Regions from separate parts of the Bradyrhizobium sp. USDA 4501 genome, predicted to be linked through region 3. Evidence: predicted binding sites of a transcription regulator. Region 3 holds the regulator's gene; each other region holds the start of a gene.
The links. The regulator PhoB, encoded in region 3, activates phosphate uptake and scavenging genes when phosphate is short. The targets are predictions, from matches to a motif close to TGTCATNNANCTGTCAT.

Region 1 (4,037 bases), 480 kb from region 3:
GTTCCGCAATCCCCTCGCCGACCCCGCGCTGGTCGGCGTCTCCTCCGGCGGCGCGTTTGCCGCGGCGGCCGCGATCGTGTTCACCGACAGCCATCTCGGCGAAAGTCTGCGCTTCCTGCAACACCAGCTGCTGCCGATCGCGGCCTTTGCCGGCTCGCTGATCACGACCGTCGTGCTTTACGGCATCGCCAACCGCGGCGGCCGGACATCGATCGCGATCTTCCTGCTGGCCGGGCTTGCGATCGCCGCGATCGCCAATGCCGGCATCGGCCTTCTGGTGTTCGTCGCCGACGATCGCCAGCTTCGCGACATCACCTTCTGGCTGCTCGGCTCGCTCAGCGGTGCGACCTGGAGCAAGCTCACGGCGCTGGCGCCGGTGCTGGCGGTCGCGCTGGCCGCCTGCCTCTCGATCGCGCGCGGGCTCGACGTGCTGGTGCTCGGCGAGGCGGAGGCGTTCCACAGCGGCGTCGACGTCGAACGGCTGAAGCGGATCTCGATCGTGCTGGTGTCGGCGATGACCGGGGTCGCGGTCTCGGTCTGCGGCGTGGTCGGTTTCGTCGGCATCGTGGTGCCGCATCTGTTGCGGCTGGTGATCGGGCCCGCGCATCGGCTGCTGCTGCCGGCCTCCGCGCTGCTCGGCGCCATCCTCCTGGTCGGCGCCGACACCGTGGCGCGCACCATCGTGGCACCCGCGGAAATGCCGATCGGTATCCTGACGGCAGCGATCGGCGCGCCGTTCTTCCTCGCCATGCTGCTGCGGCAGCGCGGGCTGGTGTCGCTATGACGGCCCTGCTCGAAGCACAGTCGGTATCGATGACGGTCGGCGGCACTGATCTGGTCGATGCGGTGTCGCTGCAGATCGGCGCCGGCGAGATGGTCGCGATCGTCGGTCCCAACGGCGCCGGCAAATCGACCCTACTGCGGATGCTGTCGGGCGACCTGCGTCCGTCCCGCGGGGCGATCAGGCTGAGGCAGCGCGACCTGCAAACTTACCGACCGCGCGCGCTGGCGCAGCACCGCGCGATGCTGTCGCAGCATGTCAACGTCACCTTCCCGTTCACCGTCGAGGAAATCGTCAGCATGGGCGCCGGCGAAAGCCCGCGTGCCGTGGCGCGCGCGCTGGTCGAGGCGGCGCTCGACGAGGTCGGGCTCGCGCGTTTCCGTTTCAGGCAATTGCCGACACTGTCCGGCGGCGAGCAGCAGCGGGCGCATTTCGCCCGCGTGCTGGTGCAGCTCGCCTGCGGCGAAGCGCTGCATGGACCGGGACTGTTGCTGCTGGACGAGCCGACCTCGAGCCTCGATCTGCGCCACCAGATCGACCTGGTCGAAACGGCCCGGCGGCGCGCCGCCCGCGGCACCGCGGTGATCGCGATCCTGCACGACCTCAACCTCGCGATGCGGTTCGCCGACCGCATCCTGCTGCTGCACCGCGGCCGGCTTGCCGTCGACGGCGACCGTACGGCGGCGATGAAGGCCGAGACGCTGCGCGAGATCTTCGAGATCGACGCTGCGATCGCCTATACCGGAAACGGCGTGCCGTTCCTGCTGCCGCAGACGATGCAGCCGGCGGGCAAGGCGACGTAACGCCGCAAGCCTTATCCCGCCGCAACATCCGCGGTTCACAAAACTGTCAGCCGGCTGTAACAGGCGGCTCGGAGAACACCGCATCGTTTATCCTTTGGGAGATCAACCATGCGCCTGTCCCTGCTCTGCTCCGTCGCCTCGATCCTGCTCGCCACATCGGCATTCGCGCAGGGTGAGGGCGAATTCCCGGCGACGCTGGCGGGACACGCCGTGATGCCGGCGGAGAGCTTCATCGACGCGCCCGCCGACGCCCCTGATGATCTGAAGACCTCGGGCAAATACACCACCGGCAAGCGCGTCGACGCCATCGGCACCGTGATGGGCAAATCGTACGAGCGGCCGACCGGCGTGTCGCTGCCGTTCAAGGGCCAGCCGCTGCAGGGCCATTCCGGCATCAAGGTGATGCCCGACGGCTCGTTCTGGGTGATCACCGACAACGGCATGGGCTCGCGCTACAACTCGGCGGACTCGATGCTGTACCTGAACCGGCACAAGATCGACTGGGCGAGCGGCAAGATCGAGCGTCAGGAGACGGTGTTCCTGCACGATCCCGACAGGAAGGTGCCGTTCCGCATCGTCCACGAGGACACCGCCAAGCGCTATTTGACCGGTGCCGATTTCGACACCGAAGGCTTCCAGATCATCAACGACATTTTCTGGATCGGCGATGAATTCGGGCCCTACATCCTCAAGGCCGACAAGACCGGCAAGATCCTCGCCGTGTTCGAGACCGTCGCCGACGGCAAGCCGGTGCGCTCGCCGGATCACTGGGCGGTGCAGTCGCCAGGCGCGCCCGGCGCCAGCTACACCAACGTCAACCTGCGCCGCTCCAAGGGCTATGAAGGTTTTGCTTCCTCCAAGGACGGCAAGTTCCTTTACGGCCTGCTCGAGGGGCCGCTGTGGGATGCCGACAAGAAGGATTGGGAGAAGGTCGACGGCAAGGAGGCCTCACGCATCCTGGAATTCGACGTCGCGGCGGAGAAGTTCACTGGACGCTACTGGCAATATGCGTTCGAGCAGAACGGCAATGCGATCGGCGACTTCAACATGATCGATCCGGCCCAGGGCCTCGTGATCGAGCGCGACAATGGCGAAGGCACCGCCGACAAGGCCTGCCCGCAAGGCCAGCGCGGCGAGAACTGTTTTCCTGACCTCGCCAAGTTCAAGCGCGTCTACAAGATCGAGCTGTCCGATGCCAATGTCGGCAAGCCGGTGCGCAAGATCGCCTATATCGACCTGATGAAGATCCGCGATCCGAACAAGAAGGCGCGCAAGCCGCTCAACGACGGCGTCTACACCTTCCCGTTCTTCACCATCGAGAATGTCGACCGGGTCGACGAGACCCACATCATCGTCGGCAACGACAACAACCTGCCGTTCTCCTCCAGCCGCGACCCGAACAAGGCCGATGACGACGAGTTCGTGCTGCTCGAGGTCGGCGAGTTCCTGAAGGCGAAGTGAAGGGCTGCTTTCGCCGATCACACGCGTGTCGTTGCCCGGCTCGGCCGGGCGACCCGGTATTGCAGAGACGTCCGAACTTAGTGGATGGGCCGCGGCGTACTGGATGCCCCGCTCAAGGCGGGGCATGACAGCGAATATGCGGATAGCGTGATGCTCATCCCGGCACGACGGCCATTCCGTCATCCCCGCGCAAAGGCTACGCCTTTGTCGCTGGAGGTGCGAGCCTTGCGGCGCAATTGCGCCGCTGGGCGAGCCTCGAAGGATGCACGGCCACCGATGCAGCCGCGCGGAGACAGCCGGGCCGCCGCCCTTCGAGACGGCCGCTTTGCGGCCTCCTCAGGGTGACGGTGATACAGCTCAGCGCGCGGCTTCCGTGATCGTCACTCCTTCTTCGTCCGGTAATCTCCGAACGTCGTGTCGCGCTGGTCGAGCTGGGCCTTCACGCTGCCGCCGTCGCGGCGGAAGCCATGTAGGCCTTGCTGGCCTCGGTCGTGAAGGCCAGCGCCTGGATCTCGGTGCCGGCACGCATCGCGGCGCGGGCGCCCATGATTTCCATCGCGCGGTGGACGCTACGCTTGTTGAGCTGCTGCAGCTCGATCGGCACCTTGGCCGCGCGCTCGGCGAAATCCAGCGTCTTCGTCTCCAGCTCGGCGAGCGGAAACGACCGGGTCGCATAGCCCCATTCGGCGGCCTCGCGGCCGGACATCGCGTCGCCCGTCAGCATCAATTCCATGGCACGGCGCATGCCGACCAGCCACGGGTGATACTGCATGTCGGGCGGGCTCATCAGCCGCACCGGCGGATAGCCGATCTGGGCGTCGTCGGCGACGTAGACCACGTCGCAGGCGGTCGCGAGCTCGGTGCCGCCGGCGAGGCAATAGCCGTGCACCTGCGCGATCACGGGCTTTGCGAGATCCCAGATCGAGAACCAGCCCTCGACGACATGGCGCGACCATTGGCCGGGCCCGGATGCCGAGTGATAGGGCTGGTCG
Region 2 (4,037 bases), 3.8 Mb from region 3:
GCGCGCGATCGACCAGCGCCATCGACATGGTCTTGCGTTCGCTCTGCCCGAAGGCGAGGCCATAGCCGCGGGTGAAGCACGGCGCCTCAGTCGTCGAGCCCTTGAACTGGTTGACCATCTGACACTCGGTCAATTCGATCGAGCCGAGCGGCACGGCAAAGCCCGCGTCCTCGGCGAAGAACTCGACCTCGACCTCGCCGAAGCGGATCTCGCCGGCGAACGGGTGATTGCGACCGTAGCCGCGCTGCGTCGAGTAGCCGAGCGCGAGCAGGAAGCCCTCATCGCCGCGCGCCAGGTTCTGCAGCCGCAAATCGCGATCGGCCGGAAAGCTCAACGGCTCACGCGTGAGGTCGCCGACCGGCGTGTTGCTATCTGCCTGCGGCGAGGATTCGATCAGACCGTCACGGCCGAGAATGTCGGTCACCCGCGGCGTGGCGGCCTGCGAGGCCTCCGCGGTCGCCGGCTGCTCCGGCACAAAGCCTTCCGCGAGCTGCGGATCGAGCAGGCGATGGGTGTAGTCGAAGGTCGGCCCCAGGATCTGGCCGCCCGGAACGTCCTTGAAGGTCGAGGAGATCCGCCGCCGCACCTGCATCTCGCCGGTGTTGACCGGCTCGGTGGCGCCGAAGCGCGGCAGCGTGGCGCGGAAGGCGCGGACCAGGAAGATCGCCTCGATCATGTCGCCGCGCGCCTGCTTGATCGCGAGCGCCGCGAGCTCGCGGTCGTAGAGCGAACCTTCGGTCATCACGCGATCGACGCCGAGCGCGAGTTGCTCGGAAATCTGTGCCAGCGTCACCTCGGGCACCTCGCGGTCGCCGCGCCGCTCATGCGCGAGCAGACGATGGGCGTTCTCGATGGCGCGCTCGCCTCCCTTGACGGCTACATACATCGCTCACACTCCGCTTGCGATCAGCCGCGTGGTGCGCGGGATCGCCACAATGGCATCGTCATGGACCAGCACGACATCGATGCCGCGCGGGAACAGGGCTTCGTTGATCGCAAGCCGCTGGAACAGGTCGCGCGGCTTGATCATCGCCTGCAGCACGGCGCTGCCGTCGATGCCGGGCCCTTTCAGCTCGAAGGCCGGCCCCTGCGACAGGCTGTCGACCTGCAGGATCAGCGTGGTCGACCGGTCAGGATATTCGCTGCTGCCGAATGCAAAGCGATCGAGCGCCGGCAGGCTCGCGGCATCGCCGATCAAAGCGAAGCTCGCGATCGAGGAATCGGCCACCACCGGCGCGCTGGCGTGAAACTTCAGCCAGCGGGCGACGTCCGGCGTCGCCGACATCGCAGCGTCAAGCCAGATCGGCGTGTCGTGATCGAACAGCGTCAGCGCGATCGCGGCCGAGCCGCGCATCATGCCGGCGGGCGTTCCGACGCTCGCGGCGACGCGCTGCACGCTGCCCGGGCGCGCCATCGCATCCATCACGGAACGGAAAGTCGACTGCGCCGACAGCACCTTGTCGGCAAAGCCCGCGGGCATTTCGGCAATCGTCGTCATTGCATCATCCCTCACCGCGCACCATCGTGTAGAAATCGACCCGCGTCGCCGCGGTTTCCGCTGCCTTGCGGCCGCGTTCGGCGTTCATGGCGACGCGCAGCGGCGCGATCACCTTGGCCTCCACCTCGCCGGACAACTCCGCCGACTGCACCATGGCGTCGCACAGCGCGATCATCTGCGCCTTCCGCGCGTCGCGGCCGAGCGTGTAGCCGAAGCCGACCTCGCCGGTCGCAAGCCGCACCGCCGCGCGCGACACCGTCGCCTCGCCGAGATTGAATGGCGCACCGTCGCCGCCGATCCGCCCGCGCAGCATCACAAGGCCGTTTTCCGGCTCGCGCAGGTTCTCATGCGCGGGCACCGCGATCGCGGCCAGCCTGCCTGCGATGTCCGTAGCGGCGGCGTGCGCCAGCACCATCATCGCGGCCTTGCGCTGGGCCTGTTTGCTGTTTGGTCCGGTCGAACTCATGGTCGAACTCATGGGCAAACCTTTGGGCAACCTTGCTTGCATCAAGTTGTCTATGATACTAGACAACTTGATAGCGGAGCGCCATGACTGTTTCGTGACAAACCAAAGATTTCTGGTATCACCGCGCCATGAGCATGCAGGAAAGTTCCGGCGTCGCCTTGTGGCGGCAGGTCGCCGACGGCATCGAGCGCGGCATCGCTGACGGTCGCTTCGCCGCCGGCGAAAAGCTGCCCGGCGAGATGGAGATCGCCGAGACGTACCGGGTCAACCGGCACACCGTGCGGCGGGCGCTCGCCGCATTGGCCGAGCGCGGCCTGGTGCGCGCGGAACGCGGCAGCGGCACCTATGTCGAAGCCCAGCGCCTCGCCTATCCCTTGCGCTCACGCACGCGATTTTCCGAGATCGTCGGCGCCGGCGGTCACGAGCCGCGCGGCCAGCTGATCGATGCGAGCAGCGACACCGCCAATCGCGAGATCGCGCGCGAGCTCGGCCTGAAGATCGGTGCGCCGCTGATCCGGATCGAAGCGGTGCGGCTCGCCGACCGGACGCCGATCTGCGTCTCCACCACCTGGCTGTCGGCCGAGCGGTTTCCCGATGCCGGCAGCGTGTTCGCCAACGTCCGCTCGATGACGAAGCTGCTCGGGCATTACGGCGTCAAGGACTACCACCGCGCCTCGACCCGGATCACCGCGGCGATCGTCGATGCGACCGACGCCGCGCGACTCGACCTGCCGCTGGGACGGCCGGTGCTGGTGGTCGACGCAACCGACGTCGACATGCTGGACCAGCCGCTGGTGACCAAGCGCTCGCGCTTCGCCGCCGAGCGCGTGGAGTTTCTGGTCGAGAACGGCTGACAATCCCCTTTGTAATCCGAACTAAACGGTCGAGCCCTGCAAGGCCCGATGTCTTGTTACACACGCCCACCACGGCCAGTATGAACGTTGGTCGTCGTCAGGTGCCCGATATTGCCTCGCTGCGCAACCACGGCTCATCCATGAGCCGATCGAGCACCCCCCAGGTAAAAGCCCGGTACGATCCACTGCCCTCAGCGCGAGATCGACCAGCACGGTATCGCGCACTTGGCCCGCGCGTGTTTGCGGCTCCTTCAAGGACATGGCGGGGCTCCGACTGGCGTGCGGCCACGTCGCGGCCGGCGAACGATAGACAAAGCAGCCATCAGCTCCTGCCGGGAAGCGGTTGCGGGAGTGGTTGCGGACGCTGGATTCCTGGCCGCCCAGGTCTCGGAGGCCGAGTGACCGGGCGGTGGCCTGGCCGGCGCCATCCGTGCCATCCCGCCGGACCACCCCAACCCATGCCGCGCCTTGAACCAAAACCACACCGATACCAACCGCCGCCGCGCCATCCCCTGCTGTACCAACAGTAGCGGTGGCCCCTCCAGGTGAATTGGACAGTTTCCGCGAGACGAAGCTCGTCGGCGGCCTGGCGCAGACCCAGCGGCGCAATAAGGCCGGCCTGCGAACGACCGCTGGTCGCCGTGATCGCCACCGAAGCAATCCCAAGTGCTAGGCCCCATAGAAACAATTTGCGCATGATTTTCTCCCGGCTCCTGGCTGCGCGGAAGGGAAGCGACCGCGGAGCCGAACGCCGCAGCCAACCTCATCGCTGGCGATCCGCCCAAGGACCGATGCTGTTGCGCACTGATCCCCACGCAAGTCCGCAGCGTATTAGGCCGCCACAAGATCGGCGACTAGGCAGCCTTGGCCTGAGTTGCGGCTGCGAGCGCGTCGCGAAGGTGCTGCTCCTTCTTTTCATCGAGCGAGGTCGTCAGGACGATCCCTCCCGCATCCTTGATCGCATTGAGAACCTTGTCTGAGGTCATGGACTTGATCAGCAGGAACAGAACGGCATCTCCCGATTTCACCTTCGACGCGAGATCCTTCATGAACTGGTCTCTGATCCCGAAATCGGTCAGCGCACCGCTCAAAGCGCCTGCGCCGGCTCCGAGCGCCACGCCGAGAAGGGGATTCAGGAATACCATCCCCAAGAGCAGTCCCCAGAAGCTGCCACTGGCGGCGCCGGTCATGGTGGTGTTCACGAGCTGATTGAGCTTTA
Region 3 (4,037 bases):
GGCGCGCTGCTCATCACATTCACCGTGCTCGCGTTGAATATCGGCGCGCGTATCCTTGGTGCCGAAAGGGCCGCAAAATGACCGAGCTTTCCGTCTCCACGACTGCCGCAGGCCACATTCCCCAGGTTCCGCTGCCGGAAGCGCCTCCGAAAGTCACGGTGCGCAACCTCAACTTCTATTACGGCGAGCACCACGCGCTGAAGAACATCAACCTGACGCTCGGCACCAACCGCGTCACGGCGTTCATCGGCCCGTCTGGCTGCGGCAAGTCGACCCTGCTGCGCATCTTCAACCGGATGTACGACCTGTATCCGGGCCAGCGCGCGGTCGGCCAGCTGATGCTGGACCAGACCAACATTCTCGACCCCAAGCTCGACCTCAACTTGCTGCGCGCGCGGGTCGGCATGGTGTTCCAGAAGCCGACGCCGTTCCCGATGACGATCTACGAGAACATCGCCTTCGGCATCCGCCTCTATGAGAAGATCTCGAAGTCCGAGATGGACGACCGGGTCGAGAAGGCGCTGCGCGGCGGCGCGCTGTGGAACGAGGTCAAGGACAAGCTGAACGCCTCCGGCCTGTCGCTCTCCGGCGGCCAGCAGCAGCGCCTGTGCATCGCGCGCACCGTGGCGGTGCGCCCCGAGGTGATCCTGTTCGACGAGCCGTGCTCGGCGCTCGACCCGATCTCGACCGCCAAGGTCGAGGAGCTGATCCAGGAACTCTCCGAGGACTACACGATCGCGATCGTCACCCACAACATGCAGCAGGCGGCGCGCGTCTCCGACAAGACCGCCTTCATGTATCTCGGCGAGCTGATCGAGTTCGACGACACCAACAAGATCTTCACCTCACCGAGCGATCGGCGCACCCAGGACTACATCACCGGCCGGTTCGGTTGACCGGCGCATGATCCGGAAAAGTGGAAACCGGTTTTCCGATCAGGTCATGCTAAAATTCAGGACACGAAACCATGATCCCCGGGATCATGGTTGAGGGAGACAAGCGATGGCTTCTGAACATACCGCCAAGGCATTCGACAGCGACCTGCAGGAGTTGACCCGCCTGGTCGCCGAGATGGGCGGCCTGGTCGAACGGATGATCACCGAGTCGGTCGACGCGCTGATCCGTCGCGACGTCGCGCTCGGCAAGCGCGTGGTCGCCGCCGACATCGAGATCGACAATCTGCAGCGCAACATCGAAGAGCGCGCGGTGCTGACGATCGCGCGCCGCCAGCCGATGGCGATCGACCTGCGTGAGATCGTCAGCGCGATGCGCGTCGCCACCGATCTCGAGCGGATCGGCGACCTCGCCAAGAACATGGGCAAGCGCGTCGCGGCGCTGGAGAGCGATTTCCAGCCGCTGAAGTTGATCCGCGGCCTCGAGCACATGACCGACCTCGTGCTGTCGCAGGTCAAGTCGGTGCTCGACGCCTATGCCGCCCACGACCTGCCGGCGGCGATGAACGTCTGGAAGGGCGACGAGGAGGTCGATGCGATCTGCACCTCGCTGTTCCGCGAACTGCTCACCTACATGATGGAAGATCCGCGCAACATCTCGTTCTGCATCCATCTGATGTTCTGCGCCAAGAACATCGAGCGGATCGGCGATCACGCCACCAATATCGCCGAGACCGTGTTCTACATGATCGAGGGCCAGCAGATCACCGACAAGCGCCCGAAGGGCGACATGACCACTTTTGCCACCACGGTGCCGGGCAACTGAGGCATGATCGGCAAGCACGGAACCGGCAAGAGCGAAACTGGACGATCCTCGCGACAAATCGTTTCCGCGGGGACTATGCTCAAGGAAGTAAGCGTTTCGGTTTGCGTCTGGGCAACGGATCACCACAGAGAAAGAACTTAAACCGATGAGCGCACGCATTCTGGTAGTCGAAGACGAGGAAGCGCTGACGACGCTGTTGCGCTACAATCTCGATGCGGAAGGCTACGATGTCGAGACGGTGGGGCGCGGCGACGATGCGGATACAAGGCTGAAGGAGCGCGTTCCCGACCTCGTGGTGCTGGACTGGATGCTGCCGGGCCTGTCCGGCATCGAACTGTGCCGCCGCCTGCGGGCGCGGCCCGAGACCAAGCAGCTTCCGATCATCATGCTGACCGCGCGCGGCGAGGAAAGCGAGCGCGTGCGCGGGCTTGCCACCGGCGCCGACGATTACATCGTCAAGCCGTTCTCGGTGCCGGAGCTGCTGGCGCGGGTGAAGGGCCTCTTGCGCCGCGCCAGCCCGGAGCGGCTTGCGACCGTGCTGACCTACGGCGACATCGAGCTCGACCGCGAGAAGCGCCGCGTGGCGCGCTCGGGCCGTCCGATCGATCTCGGGCCGACCGAGTATCGCCTGCTCGAATTCTTCCTCGAGCATCCCGGCCGCGTGTTCAGCCGCGAGCAATTGCTCGACAGCGTCTGGGGCCGCGACATCTACATCGATGAGCGCACCGTCGACGTGCATATCGGCCGCCTGCGCAAGCTGCTCAATCCGGGCCGCGAGCAGGATCCGATCCGCACCGTGCGCGGCGCCGGCTACGCGCTCGACGACCGCTTTGCCAAGGCCGAGCCGCAGCCGTAACGGCCATGCGGCATTCATAAACCGCAACACGGCGTCGTCCCGGCGCAAGCCGGGACCCATACGCCGCGGCCAGCGCAATCGGCACGCGGCCAGACGGCTTTCTAACAACACCCATTCGTGGTTATGGGTCCCGGCCTGCGCCGGGACGAGGCCGGTGATGTAGCGGTAGTCCGGATGGAGCCGACGGGTCGCGCGAACGAGCGCCCCGTTGGCTCCATCCGGGCTGCGTCACACAAAAAAATCCCCGCTTTCGCGGGGATTTGTCTTTGAGGTCTTCCGTCGTTTTCCCGAGTGCTCACTTGATCTGCGGTTTCGCCGACGGCCGGCGGCGATCGGCGGCGGGCTGGTAGGCGACGCGCGAGTGATGCGCGCAATAGGGCAGGCCGCCGAGCGCTTTGCCGCCGCAGAAGAAGAATTCCGGGCTCGAGGGATCGCCGACCGGCCAGTGACAGGTGGCCTCGTTGAGCTCGAGCAGCGACAGCCGCTGGCTCATCGGCACCACATTGTCGTAGGAGATCGGATCGGGCTCCATCTCGGCCTCGAAGGCGTGCGCCAGCGCGGTGTTGCCGCGCGAGACCGGGCGCGCCACCCGCATCATGTGCTGGGCGGGGCGGGCCTTGCGCTGCCGCGGCGCGGCCGTGGAGGGTGCCTTGGCGCGGCCGGAGAGGCCGAGCCGATGCACTTTGCCGATCACGGCGTTTCGCGTCACATTGCCAAGTTCCGCCGCGATCTGGCTGGCCGACAGGCCGGACTCCCAGAGTTTCTTCAGCTGCTCGACGCGATCGTCGGACCAGGTCAATACAGTCATCGCATTCTTCCCTTCGCGTAGCGCCGGCCAATCATTGGAGCGGCGCTGCGAGCCAATCTGGACAAATATCCCTGCGGCCAGAATCCCTTAGCCCTCGCCGGGCACGGTGTTGCGCCCGAACGTTTACGCGAGACACAAAGGCTACTTAGAGGGTCCAGTACCGCCGCACGAGATGTCGTACCCGACAGGCCAAACGCTACAATATGGCGTGACTCTGGCGCAAGAGTCCGCGGTCGTGCGTCCACATGTTCCCACACAGTTAAGCATCGCGATGAGGCTTTTCCACCGCACCGGAATGCTCCGGATTGCGCTCGTTTCGCATTGCAGGAAGGCCACTTCGTGGCGATTGACACTTACCGACCGCAGCATAGAATGCCCGCCACGTGCCGCCCGCAAAGGCGGCCGTTTTGTTTTCCGAAGCTGGCCGTTGCTGCGCTGGCGTCAAGGCGCGCGGCAATTGTCGGCTTAAAAACCGTCAGTGATCGCCATGACCAACGCTGCCACGTCGCATCTGCTCCCCGTCTTCGCCAGGGTCGATCTCGGTTTCGAGCGCGGTGAGGGCGCCTGGCTGATCGCAACCAACGGCGACCGCTATCTCGATTTCACCTCGGGCGTCGCGGTCAACGCGCTCGGGCACGCGCATCCGCATCTCGT
Region 4 (4,037 bases), 1.2 Mb from region 3:
TTCGAGGAGGGGCAGCCGGTCGCGCTGAACGGCAAGACGTTTGCAGATCCGGTCGCGCTGTTCCTCAAGGCCAATGCGATCGGCGGCCGCCACGGCCTCGGCATGAGTGACCAGATCGAGAACCGCATCATCGAAGCGAAGAGCCGCGGCATCTATGAGGCGCCCGGCATGGCACTCTTGCACATCGCCTATGAGCGCCTCGTCACCGGCATCCACAACGAGGATACGATCGAGCAGTACCGCATCAGCGGCATGCGGCTCGGCCGCTTGCTCTATCAGGGCCGCTGGTTCGATTCGCAGGCCTTGATGCTGCGCGAGACCGCGCAGCGCTGGGTGGCGCGTGCCGTCACCGGCGAGGTGACGCTCGAGCTGCGCCGCGGCAACGACTACTCGATATCAAACACCGAGAGCCCGAACCTCACCTACGCGCCGGAGCGGCTCAGCATGGAGAAGGTCGAGGACGCCGCCTTCACGCCGGCCGACCGCATCGGCCAGCTGACGATGCGCAACCTCGACATTGCTGACACCCGCGCCAAGCTCGGCCTGTACAACAAGACTGGCCTCATCTCGAGCGGCGAAGGCTCGCAGATCTTCCAGCTCGAGAACGACAAGGACTGAGGCGGCACCCCTCTCGCCTTGTCGTCCCGGGCAAGCGAAGCGCGACCCGGGACCCATAACCACCGGCCATGGTTATGAAGCACGCTGGTGCTCCAGCGCGCTTTTACGACTCCTCCCTGTGGTTATGGGTCCCGGCCTTCGCCGGGACGACGTGGGGAGAGAGGCCTGCCTACTTCACCCTGAGCGCATCGAGCAGCGAGCGGAACGCGCGCGCGTAATCGGTGCCGGTCTTGCCGATATCCGGCCCCGCGGAGACCGCAACCGCGGCTTCCGTCACCGCGCCGAGCAGCAGCCGCGCCAGCGGCTCGATCGGCTGCTTGGCGATCACGCCGGCATCCATCGCGGCGGCCAGCGCGCGCGGAAACTTGCCGCCGAAATGCTTGGCGTCGATCTCGCGCCAGCGTTCCCAGCCGAGCACGGCGGGGCCGTCGCGCAAGATGATCTGGCCGGTCGGGCCTTTCGAGCACGCCGCGAAATAGCCCTGCGTGCCCGCCGCCATCGCCGCCAGGCGGATCGTTCTCGGCGCGCGAGATGCGGTCGAGATCGGCAACAAGGTCGATCGACACCTGCTCGAACACCGCCTCGAACACCGCCTCCTTGGTCGCGAAGTGATGATAGACCGCGCCCTTGGCAACACGCGCGCCGGCGGCGATGTCGTCCATCGTCGCAGCGGCGAAGCCGCGCTCGCCAAAAATGCGCCGCGCCGCCTTGACGATGGCGGCTCTGGTTTTCTCGCGCCGTTCGGCCTGGGTTGCCATGGCGCATCTCTAGCCCAGTTCCAGACGCAAGCCAATTGACTTACCGACTACTAGTCGATAAATACCGACTGTAAGTCGGTAAATGGAGAATGCCCGATGCCCTCGCTTAGGACGTTGCAAGCCTTCGCTGACACGGTCGAGTCCAACGACCATGTCGGCGCGATCAGGAACTTCTATTCAGTCGATGCCCGCACCCAGGAGAACGACGGCGAGTGGCGGGTCGGCCGCGAGGCGCTGGCGGCGCGCGAGGCGGCGGTGCTGGCCGCGGTCGCCGGCGTCAAGACCACGCGGCTCGGGCCGCTCCTGCTTGACGGCGATCATTCGGCGATCTGCTGGCGCTTCGAATTCACCGGCAAGGACGGCAAGGTCCGCAGCATGGAGGAGGTCGCCTGGCAGACCTGGCGCGGCGAGGAGCTGGTCGAGGAGCGCTTCTTCTACGATCCGCAGCAGATGGCGCGCTGAAATCACGCCGGCCTTGCGGCAATACGCCCCGGCGCGCCTCATTGCGCCGTCATCCGCCGCAACTAGCCTCCGCTCCGATGCGCATGATGCGCGAGAGCGGAGCATCGATCATGATCAAGCAAGTTGCCGGGATGGCCGTCACGCTGGCGTTGTCGGCAGCGCCGGCGTTCGCCCAGACGATCTATCCGATCGATCGCGCCGATATCCTCGTCGGCGCCAAATTCGACTTCAAGGTCGAGCTTCCGGGGGTGGTCGATCAAGCAAAGCTCAAGGTCACGCTGAACGGCGCGGACTATGCCGCGGTGTTCGGCCAGGGCGGCACATTCACCGTGCACGAGGCCGGCCGGGAGCAGTCAGCGCTGGTGCTGCGCGATGTCTCGCTCGTCAAGCCCGGGCAGGTCGCCGTCGAAGTCAGTGACGGCACGCAGAGCCGGAAGATGACCTGGACCGTCTACGACACCGGGGCACGCAAGGCCAGGAACGTGATCCTGTTCATCGGCGACGGGATGTCGCCGTCGCATCGCGTCGCCGCGCGAATCCTCTCCAAGGGAATCGCGGAGGGCAAGAGCCGCGGCAAGCTCGCGATCGACGACATGCCGCATATGGCGCTGGTCGCGACCGCCGGCTCGGACTCGATCATCACCGATTCGGCGAATGCCGCGAGCGCCTACGCCACCGGCCACAAGGCCGCGGTCAATGCGCTCGGCGTCTACGCCGATCGCACGCCCGATCCGCTCGACGATCCCAGGGTCGAGACCATCGCGAGCCTCGCCAAGCGCCGGGCGGGCCTCGAGGTCGGCATCGTCACCAACACCGAGGTCGAGGACGCGACGCCGGCGGCGATGGTTGCGCATACCCGCCGCCGCGCCGCCTATGACGCGATCGTCGCGCAATATTTTGACGCGAAGCCCGACGTGCTGATGGGCGGCGGCTCCGCGAACTTCCTGCCGCAATCCGCGTCCGGATCGAAACGCAAGGACGATGTCGACTATCTCGCGCGCTTCCGCGACGCCGGCTATCCGGTCGCGACGACCGCAGGCGAACTCGCCACGCTCGCGGCCAAACCGGACACCCGCCAACTGCTCGGCCTGTTCGCCGCCGGCAACATGGACGGCGCGCTTGACCGCAAATTCCTCAAGGGAGGCGGCGTCAGGAAATTCCCCGAACAGCCGGACCTGACCGAGCAGGTCCAGGCCGCGCAGGTCCAGGCCGCGCTCACGGTGCTGTCGAAGCACGAGGCCGGCTTCTTCCTAATGATCGAGTCCGGCCTGATCGACAAATACGCCCATCTGCTCGACATGGAGCGCGCGGTCTACGACACCATCATGCTCGACAACGCGGTGCGGCTCGCAAAGGACTGGGCGAAAGCGCGCAACGACGACACGCTGATCCTGGTCGTGGCCGACCACAACCATCCGAACAGCCTGGTCGGCACCATCAATGACGACATGGCGGCGACACCCAACGTGCCGCTGCGCGAGCGCGTCGGTGTCTACGAGAAAGCCGGGTTCCCGAATTATCCGGCGCCGGACGCCGAAGGTTATCCGTCACGCGTCGATGTCAGCCGGCGGCTTGCAATCTTCTCCGCCAGCCTGCCGGATCACTACGAGACGTTCCGCCCGAAACTCGACGATCCGAACGAGCCGACCGTGAAGGCCGACCAGCCCGACACGTTCAAGGCCAATGACAAGTACAAGGATGTCCCCGGCGTCGTGCTGCGCTTCGGCAATCTGCCGGCGATGATCGGCGCCAGCGTGCATTCCGGCGAGGACGTCATTCTCACCGCGACGGGCCCGGGCAGCGAGCGCGTCCACGGCTCGATGGACAACACCGAAGTGTTCCGCGTGATGGTCGAGGCGCTGGGACTGGGTGCGGGCAAGTAACGCATGATGAGATTGAGACGAGGCATGCCCGCTGTACCCCTCCCGCTTGCGGGGGTCGAGATGAACAAAGTTTGCTGTTGGAGGGTTGGCGTGACCGGCGAGGCTTCTCCGACCTCCCCTTGAAAAGCGGAGGTCGCTTTGCTCGCGAGAGCAGGCGGGTGGGGATCTGCTCTCTCCGTAGACACCGTCACCTGCGGCTGACCCCCATCCCGACCTTCCCCCTTTCAGGGGAAGGAGAACAAACAAAAATGGCCGGGATCGCTCCCGGCCATTCCGTCATGTCGCGGCGGCTCAGCGCGGCGGCGCGGCCGAGGCG

Region 1: the regulator PhoB is predicted to act here: its motif matches at 1,629-1,645, upstream of ACVWZM_RS26515 (esterase-like activity of phytase family protein).
Region 2: the regulator PhoB is predicted to act here: its motif matches at 2,048-2,064, upstream of phnF (phosphonate metabolism transcriptional regulator PhnF).
Region 4: the regulator PhoB is predicted to act here: its motif matches at 1,875-1,891, upstream of ACVWZM_RS18920 (alkaline phosphatase).

What each region holds. Positions count from the first base shown of each region.
Region 1 is NZ_JBSSEX010000001.1:5,781,514-5,785,550, reverse strand. Features, by position in the region: gene ACVWZM_RS26525 (FecCD family ABC transporter permease) at 1-784, shown strand, start outside; gene ACVWZM_RS26520 (heme ABC transporter ATP-binding protein) at 781-1,584, shown strand; gene ACVWZM_RS26515 (esterase-like activity of phytase family protein) at 1,693-3,045, shown strand; gene ACVWZM_RS26510 (enoyl-CoA hydratase-related protein) at 3,485-4,037, opposite strand, start outside.
Region 2 is NZ_JBSSEX010000001.1:1,532,303-1,536,339, forward strand. Features, by position in the region: gene ACVWZM_RS07155 (carbon-phosphorus lyase complex subunit PhnI) at 1-886, opposite strand, end outside; gene phnH (phosphonate C-P lyase system protein PhnH) at 890-1,498, opposite strand; gene phnG (phosphonate C-P lyase system protein PhnG) at 1,503-1,964, opposite strand; gene phnF (phosphonate metabolism transcriptional regulator PhnF) at 2,093-2,818, shown strand; partial or broken gene ACVWZM_RS07175 (patatin-like phospholipase family protein) at 2,919-3,107, opposite strand; gene ACVWZM_RS07180 (DUF1269 domain-containing protein) at 3,673-4,037, opposite strand, start outside.
Region 3 is NZ_JBSSEX010000001.1:5,305,304-5,309,340, forward strand. Features, by position in the region: gene pstA (phosphate ABC transporter permease PstA) at 1-81, shown strand, start outside; gene pstB (phosphate ABC transporter ATP-binding protein PstB) at 78-896, shown strand; gene phoU (phosphate signaling complex protein PhoU) at 1,003-1,719, shown strand; gene phoB (phosphate regulon transcriptional regulator PhoB) at 1,865-2,575, shown strand; gene ACVWZM_RS24175 (GcrA family cell cycle regulator) at 2,871-3,383, opposite strand; gene ACVWZM_RS24180 (aspartate aminotransferase family protein) at 3,871-4,037, shown strand, end outside.
Region 4 is NZ_JBSSEX010000001.1:4,107,849-4,111,885, forward strand. Features, by position in the region: gene argG (argininosuccinate synthase) at 1-618, shown strand, start outside; gene ACVWZM_RS18905 (hypothetical protein) at 788-1,117, opposite strand; partial or broken gene ACVWZM_RS18910 (TetR family transcriptional regulator) at 1,254-1,376, opposite strand; gene ACVWZM_RS18915 (hypothetical protein) at 1,473-1,838, shown strand; gene ACVWZM_RS18920 (alkaline phosphatase) at 1,949-3,721, shown strand; gene ACVWZM_RS18925 (OmpA family protein) at 4,013-4,037, opposite strand, start outside.